Regions from separate parts of the Bradyrhizobium sp. USDA 326 genome, predicted to be linked through region 2. Evidence: riboswitches for the same ligand, from Rfam matches in the RefSeq annotation. Region 2 holds a riboswitch; each other region holds the start of a gene.

Region 1 (5,138 bases), 1.4 Mb from region 2:
TGGTCTCGCAGGCGACTGCGGACGCGATTGGATCTCGCCTCGAATTGCGCGAGATCGACCGGCTTGCGGTCGCGGGCCAAAGCGCGCCGCAGACGATCTTCGAAGTGATGGCGAGACCGGGCGCACTCTCCGATGCGCAAGTCAGTTTGCGCACGCACTATGTCGAAGGTCTCGCCGCCTATCGCGCCGGGCGTTTCGACGACGCCCATGCCGCCTTCAACGCGGCGCTCGAGGCGGTCCCCGGCGACGGTCCCTCGCGCGCGATGCTCGGCCGCATCGCGCAGTTCGCGGCCAATCCGCCGGATGCCAATTGGGATGGTGCCTGGCGGCTCGAGCAGAAATAGGCTGCCGCGGAATAATTGATGCTACCCCATAACGATGTTCGCCGTGACGTATTTCCCGGATTTAGGTTAGCTGTCCTTGTGGCGTTTGACGGGGACACGCCGATGACAGAACTTCAGGACAGGTTGGAACGGTTCGAGACGCTCAGCGCCGAATGCGAGCTGATCGCCAAGCTCGCCACCGACGGCACCAAGCGCGAGTTCTATCTGAGGCTCGGGGAACAGTATCGCCAGCTGGCGGTGGATATTCGGCAGGCGATCGCGACCACGGCTGCGGCCTGAGGCCGGCTGAAATCCGTTCTTAACATTTAGCACGCATTCTCGCAGCACGCGCATCGCTGATTGGCGGTGGCTCGTGGTGGGAAGGTCGGGGTTCGTTGCAATGCAGCGCACCTCGCGAGTGTCGTCGTGCTGTGCCTGACAGGGCAAGTCCCATGCGCCTCGTTGCGGTGATCATATTCGCGCTCATGACGGCGGCCTGCGACCAGGAGCGGGATATCACCGGCTCGACGACGTCGAGCTGTCCGATGCGAAACTACAGCTACAATCCACGCGACATGAGCCAGTGCGTCAACGCCTGCAGATCGTGCGATCGCGGCACAACGGTCACGTGCACGACCTCCTGCACCCTCAAGGGGGCTCGCTGAGCGGATTGCCTTCTGCGTCGCAGGGATCGTAACCGCGCCATCCCAAGCCTCCATCGTTCCCGCCGTCTCGACTTGAGCTCGAGGGCGACACCGTCGCCGAGGTCGGCGGCCTTGCCAAGGTATCGCTATGCCAATCTCAATTGGATGAAGGCCGGCGTCGTCGTCGAGGTCGAGATCGACAAGGTCGGCTGCTTGCGCAATGCCATTGCCGACGAAACCCCCGAGGTCTTGTAGGAACATGAGCAGCTCGCAGGCTTTCAGCGGAGTTTGCGCTGACGGTGCCGAGGCACCGGAACGATTCACATAGGATAGTCATTGGAAGCAGTGGGAAGGACGCGGAGTCCGATGGAATGGGTATGCTCGATCCCGGCCGGTTCCTGGTGTCGTGCTCGCATTGCGATGCCTGGCCGATGGCCGCCAACGTGAAACGTTCAAACTGGTCGGCATCCCCGCATGAGGTCCGTTTCGTCTGCACGCGCTGCCGGCGCGAAGAGACCGCGATCGTCTCGGCCTCCGGCGAGCTGACCCCGATCAAGCGCCTCGACGTTCCGCCGCGCGATGTCGCTGTCGCCTGGGCTCAGGCCCAGCGCCCGCGGGGACGAACATAGGCGCGGGGCATTGCCCGATCCGTCTGGGAGCCGGCCGATCGCGCTTGCGGCCGAGATGCCAGCAGTCGATTGACTCCCGGCCTGGGCGCCCCCTAGATTGGCCGGTGACGGTTCTCCTTACGGAGATCAAAAGGGAACGTGGTGCGAGATGCCCCGGCGCGGGGATCTTCTCAATGCCATGGCTGCCCCCGCAACTGTAAGCGGTGAATCTCTCGTCCTGTGCCACTGGGAATCTCGGTCCTGGGAAGGCGACGTAGAGGTAACGACCCGCGAGCCAGGAGACCTGCCGTCAGCCGTGGTCACACGCGAAGATGTCGGTCGGGGAGTACAGACATCAGCTTCACCGGAGCAATCGATCGCTCCGCCGTAAAGCCTCGTTCGCTGTGACGTGCCACTGACGTCATGCCGAGGTTATGATTTTGTCCCGTTTTGTCACTGCCTGCCGGCGCTGCTGCGCCGGCATCGTTGCGGCCGCTTTCTTCTATTCGCTCGATCCCTCCATCGCCCACGCACAGCAGGCCGGTGCCGAGCAGCTGCCGCCACTCGAAGTGACCCAGCCTGACGATCAGAGCCGTACGCGGGCCAGGGCGGCCGGCGACGGCGATGCGGGGAGGCGCCGGGCGAGGCCAAATGGTGCGCCGAGCGGGACCGGCTCGTCCGGCTCGGGCAGTGGAGCCGCCGCCGGCAATGACGGCATCGTCGGCGCGGCCACGACCGTCATCACGGCTGCGGACATCGCCCATGCGCCGTCGCAAATCCTGGCCGAGATCATCGCGACGCAAGTTCCGGGCGCCCAGATCACGACGTTCTACGGCGGCCAGATCGGTGCCAAGACCAGTGTCGATCTGCGCGGCTTCGGTGCCCTCGCCACGGCCAATACGCTGGTGCTGGTCAACGGACGGCGGCTGAACGACATCGACATGGCGCAGGTGGACCTCTCCACGATCCCGCTCAATGCCATCGAGCGTATCGAGGTCACGCGCGGCAATTCCGGTGCGGTGCTGTATGGTGACAATGCGGTTGGCGGCGTCATCAACATCGTCACCAAGAACGGCGTCGACGGCCCGCCCGCGACAGCGCGCATCGAGGCCGGTTTCGGCTCGTTCAACACTGGGCTCGGCAACGTCTCGACCGCGCTCAATTCCGGTCCGTGGTCGACCTCGTTCCACGGCAATGCCGTCAGGACCGACGGCTACCGCGACAACAATCGCTATTCCCAGGAGAACGGCGTCGGCAATCTGAACTACACGATGCCTGGCCTGACCGCCTTCCTGACCGTCGCCGGTGACAATCAGGAGCTGCGACTGCCGGGCGGCCGCACCGTGGATCCGTCGATCGGTCTCGACGAGCTCGCGAGCAACCGGCGAGGGGCCAGCACGCCTTTCAACTACGCCAATCAGCAGGGTTTTAGCGCGACCGCGGGCTTCACGAAAACCCTGGTCAACGGCGTCGATCTCATCGTCGACGGCGGCCTGCGCGACAAGAAGCAGCAGAGTGCGTTCTTCTCGAGCCCGACGCCGGTTCCGGCTTTCTTCACGTCGACCTATGTCGACGCCGATCTGACGACGTGGTCGATCACGCCGCGGCTCAGCGTGAAGAGCCTGCTCTTCGGAATGCCGTCGCAGTTGCTGACTGGCGTCGACTATTACGATGCGAGCTTTCAGCAGAACCGCGGCGCCGGCCAGGGTCTCGCCCCCTGGCACAACTACGTCCTCAGGCAGCAGACGGTTGCCGGCTATGTCCAGCACACCCTGGCCGTGACGGCCGCGACCGACATCTCCTACGGCGCCCGGGTGCAGAACATCGGCCTTTCGGCACGTGACGATTTTGATGCGGCGGCTCCGTTCAACGCCGACATCGGCGCGCTCCCGCTCGGGAGCGACGAGACGCAATATGCGCTGCACCTCGGTGCCGAGCATCGCCTCAGTGAAACCGTCGCGCTGTTCGGCCGGGCTGCGCGCGCCTTCCGCACGCCTGATGTCGACGAGCGGGTGTCGTCAGGCCCTTCATTCGACCCGTTCTTCAATCCGCTCCCGCAAACGTTCCGGCTCAAGACCCAGACCTCGCAGGACATCGAAGGCGGGCTGCGCATCAGAGGAGGCGGACTGCAGATGCAGAGCAGTCTCTACCTGATGGACCTCGCCAACGAGATCCATTTCAATCCGATCCTGTTCTACAACACCAACTTGGATCCGACCCGCCGTTACGGCTCGGAGACCAGTGTCTCCTATCGCATCAACGACGCCTTGCTGGTGCGTTCCGGCATGGCCTATACACGGGCCGTCTTCCGCGAAGGCGCCTGGGCGGGCAACGACGTGCCGCTGGTGTCGCGCTACACCGCGAGTGCGGGCCTCACCTGGAACATCTGGCAGAACTATCTGGTGCTGGACGCCACCGCGCGGTTCTGGAGCGAGCGCCGCATGGACAACGACCAAGCCGGAACCCAGAAGCCGATTCCCGCCAACGGCACCATCGACCTCAAGCTCAGCGGCCAATTTGAGCGCTACTTTTGGTCGCTCGGCGTCAACAATGTGCTGAACGCGCTCTACTACGACTACGCCATCGCAAGCACCTTCACGGACGGTCGCTTCAGCGCCTATCCGCTACCCGGTCGCACCTTTCTGCTCAGGGCCGGCGCCGCGTTTTGATTTCGATGGGGCTGTCACAGGCGCCCAAATGGACTAAAACTCGAAGAGAAGGAGATCACTTATGGCTCTCAATATCCTGTCGTCCGACGGCGACGGTTTCCGCCTCCATCCGGTGGCGCCGCGTCTCGCGCCGATGTTCGGCTTCGCGCTGCTGACGGTATCGTGCGCGCTCGCGAGTTTTGCGTTTGCCTGCGCGACGCCCTTCGCGGCTTTCGCCGTCGTCGCGGCTGCGATGCTGCCGCTGCGTCCGGCGCTGCTCGTCGTCACCGGCGCCTGGCTCGTGAACCAGACAATCGGCTTCAGCGCGCTGCACTATCCTATCGATGGCAGCAGCATCGCCTGGGGTTTTGTGATCGGCGCGGCGGCGCTCCTGGCGACTGTGGTGGCATCGGGCGTGCTCCGCATGCTGCCGCAGGGACGCGCGCCGCTGATGCTCGCGATTGCGCTGTTTGCCGCCTATGCGGCTTATGAGCTCGCGCTGCTCGCCGCGACGCCGTTCCTGGGCGGAGAGGGCGCCTTCACCGCCGCCATCGTGACGCGCATTGGGCTGACCAGCGCTGCCTGGCTCGCCGGCCTCGTCGCCGTCTGCGAGGTCGTGCGCTTGTTCGGTCCGTTCGGGCGCGAGGGAGCGATGTCGGCCTGACGGAGCCTGGCGCAATCCGGCAGCGGGATATCGCCCGACAGGCAAAACACCTGGTCGTTTCAAAGCTGTCGGTGTCAATCCGCTGCCTCGAAAATATTCCGCTTTACCGAAATTCGGATTTGTCGTAAGAGCACGGCATAAGCCGTCCGACCATCGCGCAGGGAAGGCCGAGTGATCGGCACCACCTGTATGCTGCTGTGCGGTTTTCTGCGTGCACCTTTTGCGCAGCGGACCGCGGGTGCCTGTCGGCA
Region 2 (5,138 bases):
GGATCTAGCCGTAGTCGTCAATCCCAACAATCCCGATGGGCGGCACTATAAGCAGGCTGAACTGCTCGCGCTGATGCCGCGTCTCGGTCGGCTGGTCGTCGACGAGAGCTTCTGTGACGCAATTCCGGAGCTTTCGTTGGCGCCCGGGGCGGGCAGGCGCGATCTCCTGATCCTGCGCTCCTTCGGAAAGTTCTATGGACTTGCGGGATTGCGGCTCGGTTTCGCTATTGGTGGGGATAGGGACATCGCTGGAATATCTGCGATGTCAGGTCCGTGGCCGGTGTCGGGTGCCGCGATTGCAATTGGCTGCCGTGCCCTGCGCGATGACGCATGGGCCAAGGCAACATCGGCGCGGCTAGCGAGGGACAGTGCTCGCCTCGACGACATGGTGCAGTCGCAGGACTGGCGACTGGTCGGCGGCACGCCGTTGTTTCGTCTCTACGAAACGCCTGACGGACTCGCCGCGCAGGAGAAATTGGCGCGCAGCCACATCTGGTCCCGCGTCTTCGCGCAACAGCCGACATGGCTGCGCCTCGGGCTTCCCGGCAGCGAAGCCGAATGGACGCGCCTTGCCGAGGCCCTAGCGCGCTAGCGCGAGCAGGCCTTCGACGTCGAGATGCTTTTCGATGTGATCGGCCAGCGCTTCGAGCGCGCTCTCGACCCTGGCGTGATAGGGCTCGTCGCCCGCGGGAATGTCGAGCTTGGCGAGGTAGGCCTTGCGGAAATCATCCGATGTGAACAGGCCGTGCAGATAGCTGCCTTGCACGCGGCCATCCTGCGAGATCGCGCCTTCCGGCTCGCCGTTCAGTTTCGCGAACGGGCGGGCGCGATCGGGGCCGTCGGTGTGGCCGATATGGATTTCGTAGGCTTCGATCGGCTGCTCCGTGACGGCATGCACGGCCGCAACCCGCGTCAGCGTCTTCTGCGGGCTCATCACCGTCTCGACATCGAGAAGCCCGAGGCCCGGCGTGTCGCCCGCAGGTCCCTCGATGCCTTCGGGGTCGGCGACGCTGCGTCCCAGCATCTGATAGCCGCCGCAGAGGCCGAGCACATGGCCGCCCCTGCGGTGGTGGGCGAGCAGGTCGATGTCCCAGCCCTGCGCACGAAGGAAGGCGAGGTCGCCCCGGGTTGATTTCGACCCGGGAATGATGACGAGGCGCACGTCGCCCGGGATCGCCTCGCCCGGGCGCACCATCACGAGATCGACGCCCGGCTCGAGCTTGAGGGGATCGAGATCATCGAAATTGGCGATGCGCGATAGCGCGAGGCAGGCGATCTTGCATCGGCCCGGCTTTCGCGCGTCACTCAGGCCCAGCGCATCCTCGGCCGGCAGCTCGCCGGCGCGCGGAAACCAGGGCAGCACGCCAAGGCCGCGCCATGCGGTCTTTTGCTCGATCAGATTGTAGCCGTCGTCGAACAGGGTGGGGTCGCCGCGGAACTTGTTGATGACGAAGCCAGAGATCATCGCGGCATCGTCGGGGTCGATCACCGTCTTGATGCCGACCAGCTGGGCGATGACCCCGCCGCGATCGATGTCGCCGACCAGCACGACCGGCACATTCGCCTTGCGGGCAAAGCCCATGTTGGCGATGTCGGACTTGCGCAAATTCACCTCGGCGGGGCTGCCGGCGCCTTCGACCAGCACCAGGTCAGAGCGCGCCTTAAGCCGTTCAAAGCTCTCCAGCACCGCGCCCATCAGCGACGGCTTCATCTCCGCGTAGTCGCGCGCGCGTGCGGTCGCGATGCGCTTGCCATGGACCACGACCTGCGCGCCGACATCGGTCTCGGGCTTGAGCAGCACCGGGTTCATGTCGGTGTGCGGCTCGACGCCGGCGGCGAGCGCCTGTAGCGCCTGGGCCCGGCCGATCTCACCGCCGTCGACCGTGACCGCGGCGTTGTTCGACATGTTCTGCGGCTTGAAGGGCAGCACGCGCAGGCCGCGCCGCGTGAAGGCACGCGCAAGGCCGGCGACGATGAGCGACTTGCCCACGTCCGAGCCGGCTCCCTGGATCATCAATGCGCGCGTCATCGTCGAAGAGTCTCAGAACTCGACGCCGGCCTGTGCCTTGATGCCGGAACGGAACGGGTGCTTGACCAGCGTCATCTCGGTGACGAGGTCGGCGATCTCGATCAGCTCGTCCTTCGCGTTGCGACCGGTGAGCACGACATGCGTCATCGCAGGCTTCTGCGTGGTCAGGAATTCGACGACTTCGGCGATGTCGAGATAGTCATAGCGGAGCGCGATGTTGATCTCGTCGAGCACGACCATCCGCAGCCGCTCGTTGAGGATCAGCTCCTTGGCCTTCTCCCAGCCGGCGCGCGCGGCGGCGATGTCGCGGGCACGGTCCTGCGTCTCCCAGGTGAAGCCTTCGCCCATCGCGTGGAACTGGCAGAGATCGCCGAAATGGCTGGTGAGCAGGCGCCGTTCGCCCGTATCCCAGGCGCCCTTGATGAATTGCACCACCGCACAAGGGAAGCCATGGGCGACGCAGCGGACGATCATGCCGAAGGCCGAGGAGGATTTGCCCTTGCCGCTGCCGGTGTGGACGATGATCAGGCCCTTTTCGCCGCTCTTGGTCGCCATGATCTTGTCCCGGGCGGCTTTCTTCTTCGCCATCTTCTGGGCGTGCCGGGCGTCGGTTTCCTCGCCCGTTCGGGTGTCCGGTTCAGGCGTCATCGTACCAGTCCTTCGGCTTGACAAGTGGCAGTCACGGGCAAATGGTGGCCCGGCGTTGGTTCCTGTCCTATGACAGGCGAAGAGGGAATGCGATAGGGTCCGAATCGGCAAGATTTGGGTCCAAAATGCAGCCGCCCCCGCGACCGTGACCGGAGAGATGCCCGAAGCCACTGATTCCCGCGGGAATCGGGAAGGCGGGGATCGAAGGGCAAAGCCCTGCTCCGCAAGCCGGGAGACCTGCCAGCGCGAAGAGTTTTGGACCGGCGGACGGGGTGTTCCGCGACGGGGAAACGGGCCCTTTGAGCCAAGGTCCGTGTGCCTCTCGCCTCCCGCTGTTTATCCTGGAAGAGGCGATGACCGTCACACTTTACGTCTGCATCACCTGCCGCGCCGGCCAGACGCTTGGGGAGGGCGAGACAACGCCCGGCAAGCGCCTGCATGGCGCGATCCTCGAGGCCGGCGTGCCCGAGAGCGTCAGCGTGGTTCCCGTCGAATGCCTGTCGGCCTGCAGCCAGGGCTGCTCGGTCGCGCTCAGCGCGCCCGGCCGCTGGTCCTATGTCTATGGCCGCCTGTCGGAGACGAGTGCGCAGGACGTGGTCGCAGGTGCTGCGGCCTATGCGGCGGCGCCGGATGGCCTCGTGCCCTGGCGCAGCAGGCCGGAAATATTCCGCAAGCAGTCGCTTGCCCGCATTCCCCCCATTGCCGTCGTGCCGGAGGCCGCCGAATGAACTCGCTCGCCAAAATCCCCGTCACGGTGGTCACGGGGTTTCTCGGTTCCGGCAAGACCACGCTGATCCAACATCTGCTCGCCAATGCGAATGGCAAGAAGCTGGCCGTGCTCGTCAACGAGTTCGGCAGCGAGGGCGTCGACGGCGAAATCTTGAAATCCTGCGCCGACGCCAATTGTCCGGAGGAGAACATCGTCGAGCTCGCCAATGGCTGCATCTGCTGCACCGTGGCCGACGATTTCATTCCGACCATGGAGCAACTCTTGGCGCGCCCGGTGCGGCCCGATCACATCCTGATCGAAACCTCGGGCCTGGCGCTGCCAAAGCCGCTGCTGAAGGCGTTCGACTGGCCACAGATCCGCTCGCGCATCACGGTCGATGGCGTGATCGCGCTGGCCGATGCCGAGGCCGTCGCGGCCGGCCGCTTCGCGCCGGACCCGATTGCCGTCGAAGCGCAGCGCGCGGCGGACGACAATCTCGATCACGAGACGCCGCTGTCGGAAGTGTTCGAGGACCAGATCGCCTGTGCCGACATCGTGCTGCTGACCAAGGCTGATCTTGCAGGCAGCGCCGGGATCGAAGCCGCCAAGGCGGCGATCGCCGCCGAGATGCCGCGCCGCGTGCCGATGCTCCCTGTCACCGACGGTGCGATCGATGCGCGCGTCATTCTCGGCCTTGGCGCCGCCGCGGAGAACGATCTCGCCGCGCGTCCCTCGCATCATGACGGCGAAGAGGACCACGAGCACGATGATTTTGCCTCGGTCGTGATCGATCTGCCGGAGGTCGCCGACGTCGATGCGCTGGTCGCATCCGTGCAGCGTCTTGCGCGCGAGCAGAATGTGCTGCGTGCCAAGGGCTATATCGCGGTCGCGGGCAAGCCGATGCGCCTCCTGCTGCAGGCGGTCGGCGAGCGCGTGCGCCACCAGTTCGACAAGCCATGGGGCGCGGGTCACAGGCAGTCCAAGCTCGTCGTGATCGGCGAGCATGGCGATATCGACGAGGCCGCGATCAGGTCAGGGCTTGGTATCTGATGCACGTCGTCTTCCGCGAGAGCCGCGGTCTCGAGGAGACCGCGACGCCAAGAGACATCGGCCAGGACCCGGCCGATCTCGTGGTGCTCTCGTTTTCGGATTCCGATCTTGCGGCGTTCGCGGCCGGCTGGCGGCGTGGCCGGAACAGCCTGCCGTCGCTGCGGCTTGCCAATCTTTCCGAACTTCGTCATCCGCTGTCGGTCGACACCTATATCGAGCGCACGCTGTCGCAGGCGCGCGGCATCCTGGTGCGCCTGATCGGCGGCGAGTCCTACTGGCCGTACGGCCTCGCCGCCCTGCAACAGCTCGCCAAGGACCGCAACATCGCGCTGGCCGTGCTGCCGGCCGATGGTCGCGACGACACGCGGCTCGATTCGTATTCGACGTTGCCGGTTTCGACGCTGCGTCGGCTCAAGGTGCTCTGCGACACCGGCGGTCCGGTCGCGGCGCAAGCTGCGATCGCGCAGCTCGCGCTGGCCTCAGGCCTCTATGCCGGCCCGGTCGTCGGCGAGATGACCGTGCCCGAGATGGGCTTTTATGATCCTGCGCGTGGTGTCATTGCTGCGCCGGCCGGTGCCGAGGAGAAGCCGCGCGCGCTGGTGACGTTCTACCGCTCCTATCTCACCGCTACGGATACCGGCCCGGTCGATGCCCTCATTGCGGCGCTGCGCGAGAGGGGATTTGATGCTTTTGGCGTGTTCG
Region 3 (5,138 bases), 1.7 Mb from region 2:
CCCTGCGCACTCGGAAATTGGCAGGCGCTCAGCGGGTATGCCCGGGGTTGCTACCCTGTAACTTCCTGTTTCGTCTCAGCATCGGTCCCTAGTGCCGGCTCAAAGTCGCTAAGCTCACGCTCCTGCGTATGCCGCGCAATTACACGATGCGCGGCGCGCACCCCGAATCGGCTTGGCCGGAGGCATCTCCAAGGGCTCTAGTGAAGAATGCATGAGAGCTGGTTCCCCCGCAGTTGGTGTACTCTAACAGGGTGGAGTGCAGGCGGGCAAACCACATCTCGCAAACTAGTACGCGCCACTGAGCTCGACACCTGGCGGAAAAACGCAATCGTGCTGCTCGACCTTCCGTACGACGGGCCGAACTGCTGCGAGAAAGGCAGGCGGACTGTTGCGGAGCCGTTAAACAACGCAACTGCAGAGCGCGTGTCTCTTGCAGTTAGTACGAGGCGTTCGACCGTGCGGCAGCTGCGGTGCGGTGTTGCTCTGCGCGACCGTCTGCTAAGGCCTTCGCTCTCCTGAGTCTTGCTCTTCCTTTGGCTCGGTTCGTTGGAACCAGGAGCCCGGAGGAAATTTCGCGATGCGCTTGGCAAAAGAGGATTGTGGCTCCCAATCTTGGCCTTCGCTCTTCTCAAAAGTGATGACCCCGTTGTGTGTAAAATAACGTGGTCCTTGGATATCGCAATTCACCAAGAGCAGAATGCGCCATAGATCGCCTTTCTCGTTCGGCTTGTCATTCTGCTTGGGTAAGTAGTCTACCCCAACAGGTTCAATGATAGTGCATCGGCCCTGCCGCAGAAGATCGCCGAGCCGGCCTTGCGGCGTAGTCACAAAGTTGAAGTTACTTGGATCATGCAGAAAGCTAAGGTTTGCGTCCCTTTCACCATCTGCGACTTCTTTGGCGATCAACGAGAGCGCTAGGGCACGCCAGCCCAATTCCATCGGCTTCGCATAGGTTGACGCAAGCTCAGTCGTACCGTCGAGCGCGACTTTCCAGGTGATCGCGTACTGTTCGTCTGATTTGTTGTCTCGGTGCCTGGTCCACGAAACGAAAACATGGTCGCTTTCGCCGAGTTCAGCGACCCCCCACATCTGAGGGACGAACTGTGCCACCTTCGAGACATTCGAGATGATTTGTTCTATCGTCTCACCATCTTGCGCTCGCCAAGTTGACTTAAGTCTTTCGACAAGGGGGTTGTCGCTGGCGCGAATAGTGTTGCTCATGGCAGCCGGCCAGCCTAGGCAGATTAAAAGTCCGCCCAGGCGAAGCCATAGCGCGGGTCTTCCCGACATTCTCTTCATAATCCTCCGCCTATCGCGTTTCATCCATACATCTTTCAAAGCGGTAACCTTGAACCTGCTATGAGCGAGCGCAAGAAGTTTACGGAGACGCGACGGGGCACCCGCGGCTGTCCCACGCGGGCAGGCGCTCCCCTCTATGTCACGCGCCCCTAACTTCCCTAGCCAGCGACAGCGTCAATTGGCTGAGCTGGACATCCCCAAGCAGAAGAGACTGGGCATGTCGAGGGGCTTGCATTCTTCGTGCCAGGCAGCAGGCAGAGATTTGCATGGGTTTTATGTCCCTCTTGTCCACTTTCCGACCTGCGCACGGTTCGATGTTTCCATTCAGTGTATCGGCCGTAGCTCGATGCCAAGTGCCTGATGAGAATCGGGAGTGCGTTTGCCGTCATTGAACCGTGTGGTTCGCTATAGTTGCCCGTCGGCGTTCGGCCTACATGATGGCTGGCGATACGAAGCCGACTTAATCGACGAACTTTGAAGTCTGGCTGGCACGAAAATCAACCTGCTCGCCGCGTATGTGGCTAGATTGCGCCGCCTGCCTTGACGTGTTCAATGGGGATCCTCTAGTCGAGAAAATAGCTGGCCAGCGGATGTGCTGGGCGAACCGCTGGAAGTCGGAAGCCGCATCGAATGCATTCTGCTCGAAACGGCGGTAATCGCCGCCGCGCGGGCTGGTTTTGTCCCTTTCATTGATGGGGCGGGCGGCGTCGCCTCAAGGCAGCTCCGAGTCTCACTCCCACATCTGAGACAAGGACATCTCTGATTGCGACAGCTCTGTTTAGAGAATCATAGAGATGCACGGTCATTCGCCTACTAGATGTCTCAGATTAGCGTGCCACAAAATCTGAGAGGTTGACGGAAGAGTCCTCCTGCCGATAATCGAACTCGTCGAGGTTCTCCGAATCCCGCTTGATCCGGAGCTAAGAGGGAAGCCGGTCCAAATGCCGGCGCTGCCCCCGCAACTGTGAGCTGCGAGCTACTGTCCAACGATGTCACTGAAGCCCGCACGGCTTCGGGAAGGCCGGACAGCAGCGACGACCAGCGAGCCAGGAGACCTGCCCCGACGATAGATTGGTCCACGGGCGGGGTGTCTCGGTGGTGCGCCAAGCAGCCGTCGCGCGCGCGACTTCCTCTGCCTGCGTCCGCCATGGCCTCTGTCCCCAACAGGGGTTTACACTATGTCTCTTCTCTCTCTTCCGGTTGCTACGCTCGGTACGCCACGCATCGGTCCAAGGCGTGAGCTCAAATTCGCTCTTGAAAGCTACTGGGCGGGAAAGATCAGCGAACAGCAATTGCTCGAGGACGCATCCGGTCTGCGCGCAGCGAACTGGGCCCGTCAGAAGTCTCTCGGCGTTACGATCATTCCGTCGAATGACTTCTCGCTGTATGATCAGGTGCTCGATACAAGTGTCATGGTTGGTGCTATCCCGGAGATCTACGCCTCGAAACGAGAATACGTTTCCCTCAAGACGTACTTCGCCATGGCTCGCGGATCACAATGCGACGACCAGGATGCGAGTTGCGGTCTGGGGCCGCGGAGGTCTGGCGCACCCGCGCAGGAAATGACTAAGTGGTTTGACACCAACTACCATTACATGGTTCCCGAGTTTTACAAGGGACAAGCGTTCAGACTTTGCTCTCGCAAACCCATTGAAGAGTATGAGGAAGCAAAGGCTCTTGGCTTTCAGACCCGCCCTGTCCTGATCGGGCCGATCACATTCCTAAAGCTCGGCAAGAGTGCCGATAGCGCGTTCCAGCCCCTCTCCCTACTCGATGATCTAATACCGGTCTATATCGAGGTTCTGCATGAATTGGCCGAACGAGGGGCAAGTTGGGTTCAATTTGACGAGCCCTGCCTGGCCCTTGATCTGGATGAGGCGGCGCGAAAATCATTGCTACATGCCTATAACCGGTTCGCAAAGGAGGGACCGGCTATCAAAATCATGGTTGCCAGCTATTTCGGCGAGCTAGGCCACAATCTGGATACCGCATTGAGCCTCCCGGTTTCCGGTCTGCACCTCGATCTGGTCCGAGCGCCAGAGTTGTTGGATCAGGTCATCGCTGTCGGCCGAAGTGACCTCGTCATGTCGCTCGGGGTCATCGACGGCCGGAATGTATGGCGGTCGAACTTGTCGTCGCTCCGTCAGCGGATGGAGCCCGCGATTGCGAAGCTCGGCAAGCACCGTGTACAGCTCGCCCCATCCTGCTCGCTGCTTCATGTGCCAGTGGACGTTGAACTCGAGACCGGGCTCACGTCCGACGTCAAGAGCTGGCTTGCTTTCTCGGTTCAGAAGATGCGTGAGCTTGCGATCCTGGCGCGAGCACTCGCTGGCGACCAGAATGTCGAGCTCGCTCTCGCCGATTCGGAATGCGCTGCGACTGCCCGGCGGACTTCGCCCAAGATCCATGATACCAATGTCGCTGTGAGGATGAGGGCGATCGACCAGACAATGCGCCGGCGCGCCAGCCCATTTGTCCGTCGTTCCGAGATCCAAAGGGAACGCTTTGGACTACCAACGTTTCCCACCACGACAATCGGATCGTTTCCGCAGACCACAGAAGTCCGAAATGCTCGTGCGGCGCATGCGCGAGGTGCGATGAGCGACGAACAATACGACGAGTTTATCAAGGAAGAGATAGCCCGCGCCGTACGTTGGCAGGAGGACATCGGTCTTGACGTCCTCGTGCACGGCGAATTTGAGCGCAATGACATGGTGCAGTACTTTGGCGAGCAACTCGCCGGCTTCCTATTTACCAGGAATGGATGGGTACAGTCTTATGGTTCGCGCTGCGTCAGGCCTCCGATCCTGTTTGGCGATGTAGTGCGGTCGAAGCCGATCACTGTGGACTGGTGGCGCTACGCGCAATCACTAACTAGCAAGCCAATGAAGGCGATCTTGACCGGACCGGTCACGATCCTGAACTGGTCGTTTGTTCGCGATGACATTCCTAGAAGCGAGGTCTGCCGCCAGCTTGCGCTCGCGATCCGCGACGAAGTCCGCGATCTCGAGAATGCCGGTGCAGCCATGATCCAGATCGACGAAGCTGCACTCCGGGAAGGATTGCCATTGCGCCGATCGGCGTGGAAGGCATATCTCGATTGGGCGGGAGATTGCTTCCGCATTTGCTCATCGGGCGTTGCCGATCAAACGCAAATCCATACACACATGTGCTACTCGGAGTTTAACGACATCATCGGTGCAATCGCTGCAATGGATGCGGATGTCATTTCGATCGAAACGTCGCGGTCGAAAATGGAGCTACTGGACGCATTCAGCAAGTACGAATATCCAAATCAAATCGGACCGGGCGTGTACGACATCCACTCTCCACGCGTTCCGGAGGTGGGCGAAATGAAGGAGCTGATGGTGCTGGCTCGGACGCGTTTGCAGGAATCGCAGCTCTGGGTCAATCCGGACTGCGGCCTAAAAACTCGCAATTGGGAGGAGGTTCGGCCTGCCCTAACCAACATGGTCGTTACCGCCCGCGAACTGCGTGCAGCATCCGATCCGCAAAACCATTGATCCCGCGCTCGGGTCTGTTCTCGACCAAGCGAATTCGCTTGTGCTCATTTGCGTTCTCCACAATCTCGAGCAAGCCTTGGGCCAACAAAAATGCCTAGCCCGGCTTGGTGGTCCGAACGAGGTGCACCCGGAGGAACGACGCAGACGCGTCGCGCTACTTGGCCGAGAGAGAATAGCCGACGGTTCATCAAGGTGAGAACATTCGCCGAAAATATGGACTCATATCGACACGTTTATCGTAGCTCATTATGACGTGGTAAGCGATCGTTGGTTTGAGATTCAGAATCTACACAGAGGTGTGTCGCTCGCGAGTAC

The links. A riboswitch is a leader RNA that binds a small molecule or an ion and turns the genes downstream of it on or off. The one in region 2 is predicted to bind cobalamin.
Region 1: linked by a shared signal. The riboswitch ahead of ABIG06_RS32385 (TonB-dependent receptor) and the one ahead of ABIG06_RS25630 (DUF1636 family protein) in region 2 are both predicted to bind cobalamin.
Region 3: linked by a shared signal. The riboswitch ahead of metE (5-methyltetrahydropteroyltriglutamate--homocysteine S-methyltransferase) and the one ahead of ABIG06_RS25630 (DUF1636 family protein) in region 2 are both predicted to bind cobalamin.

Annotation. Positions count from the first base shown of each region.
Region 1 is NZ_JBMGQA010000001.1:6,865,685-6,870,822, reverse strand. It holds gene ABIG06_RS32405 (adenylate/guanylate cyclase domain-containing protein) at 1-344, shown strand, start outside; gene ABIG06_RS32400 (hypothetical protein) at 447-623, shown strand; gene ABIG06_RS32395 (hypothetical protein) at 1,100-1,222, shown strand; gene ABIG06_RS32390 (hypothetical protein) at 1,339-1,596, shown strand; cobalamin riboswitch at 1,688-1,901, shown strand; gene ABIG06_RS32385 (TonB-dependent receptor) at 2,016-4,244, shown strand; gene ABIG06_RS32380 (hypothetical protein) at 4,306-4,887, shown strand.
Region 2 is NZ_JBMGQA010000001.1:5,461,255-5,466,392, forward strand. It holds gene cobD (threonine-phosphate decarboxylase CobD) at 1-592, shown strand, start outside; gene ABIG06_RS25620 (cobyric acid synthase) at 581-2,029, opposite strand; gene cobO (cob(I)yrinic acid a,c-diamide adenosyltransferase) at 2,042-2,677, opposite strand; cobalamin riboswitch at 2,717-2,936, shown strand; gene ABIG06_RS25630 (DUF1636 family protein) at 3,031-3,405, shown strand; gene cobW (cobalamin biosynthesis protein CobW) at 3,402-4,436, shown strand; gene cobN (cobaltochelatase subunit CobN) at 4,436-5,138, shown strand, end outside.
Region 3 is NZ_JBMGQA010000001.1:3,804,236-3,809,373, forward strand. It holds gene ABIG06_RS17860 (nodulate formation efficiency C protein) at 499-1,221, opposite strand; cobalamin riboswitch at 2,174-2,376, shown strand; gene metE (5-methyltetrahydropteroyltriglutamate--homocysteine S-methyltransferase) at 2,478-4,823, shown strand.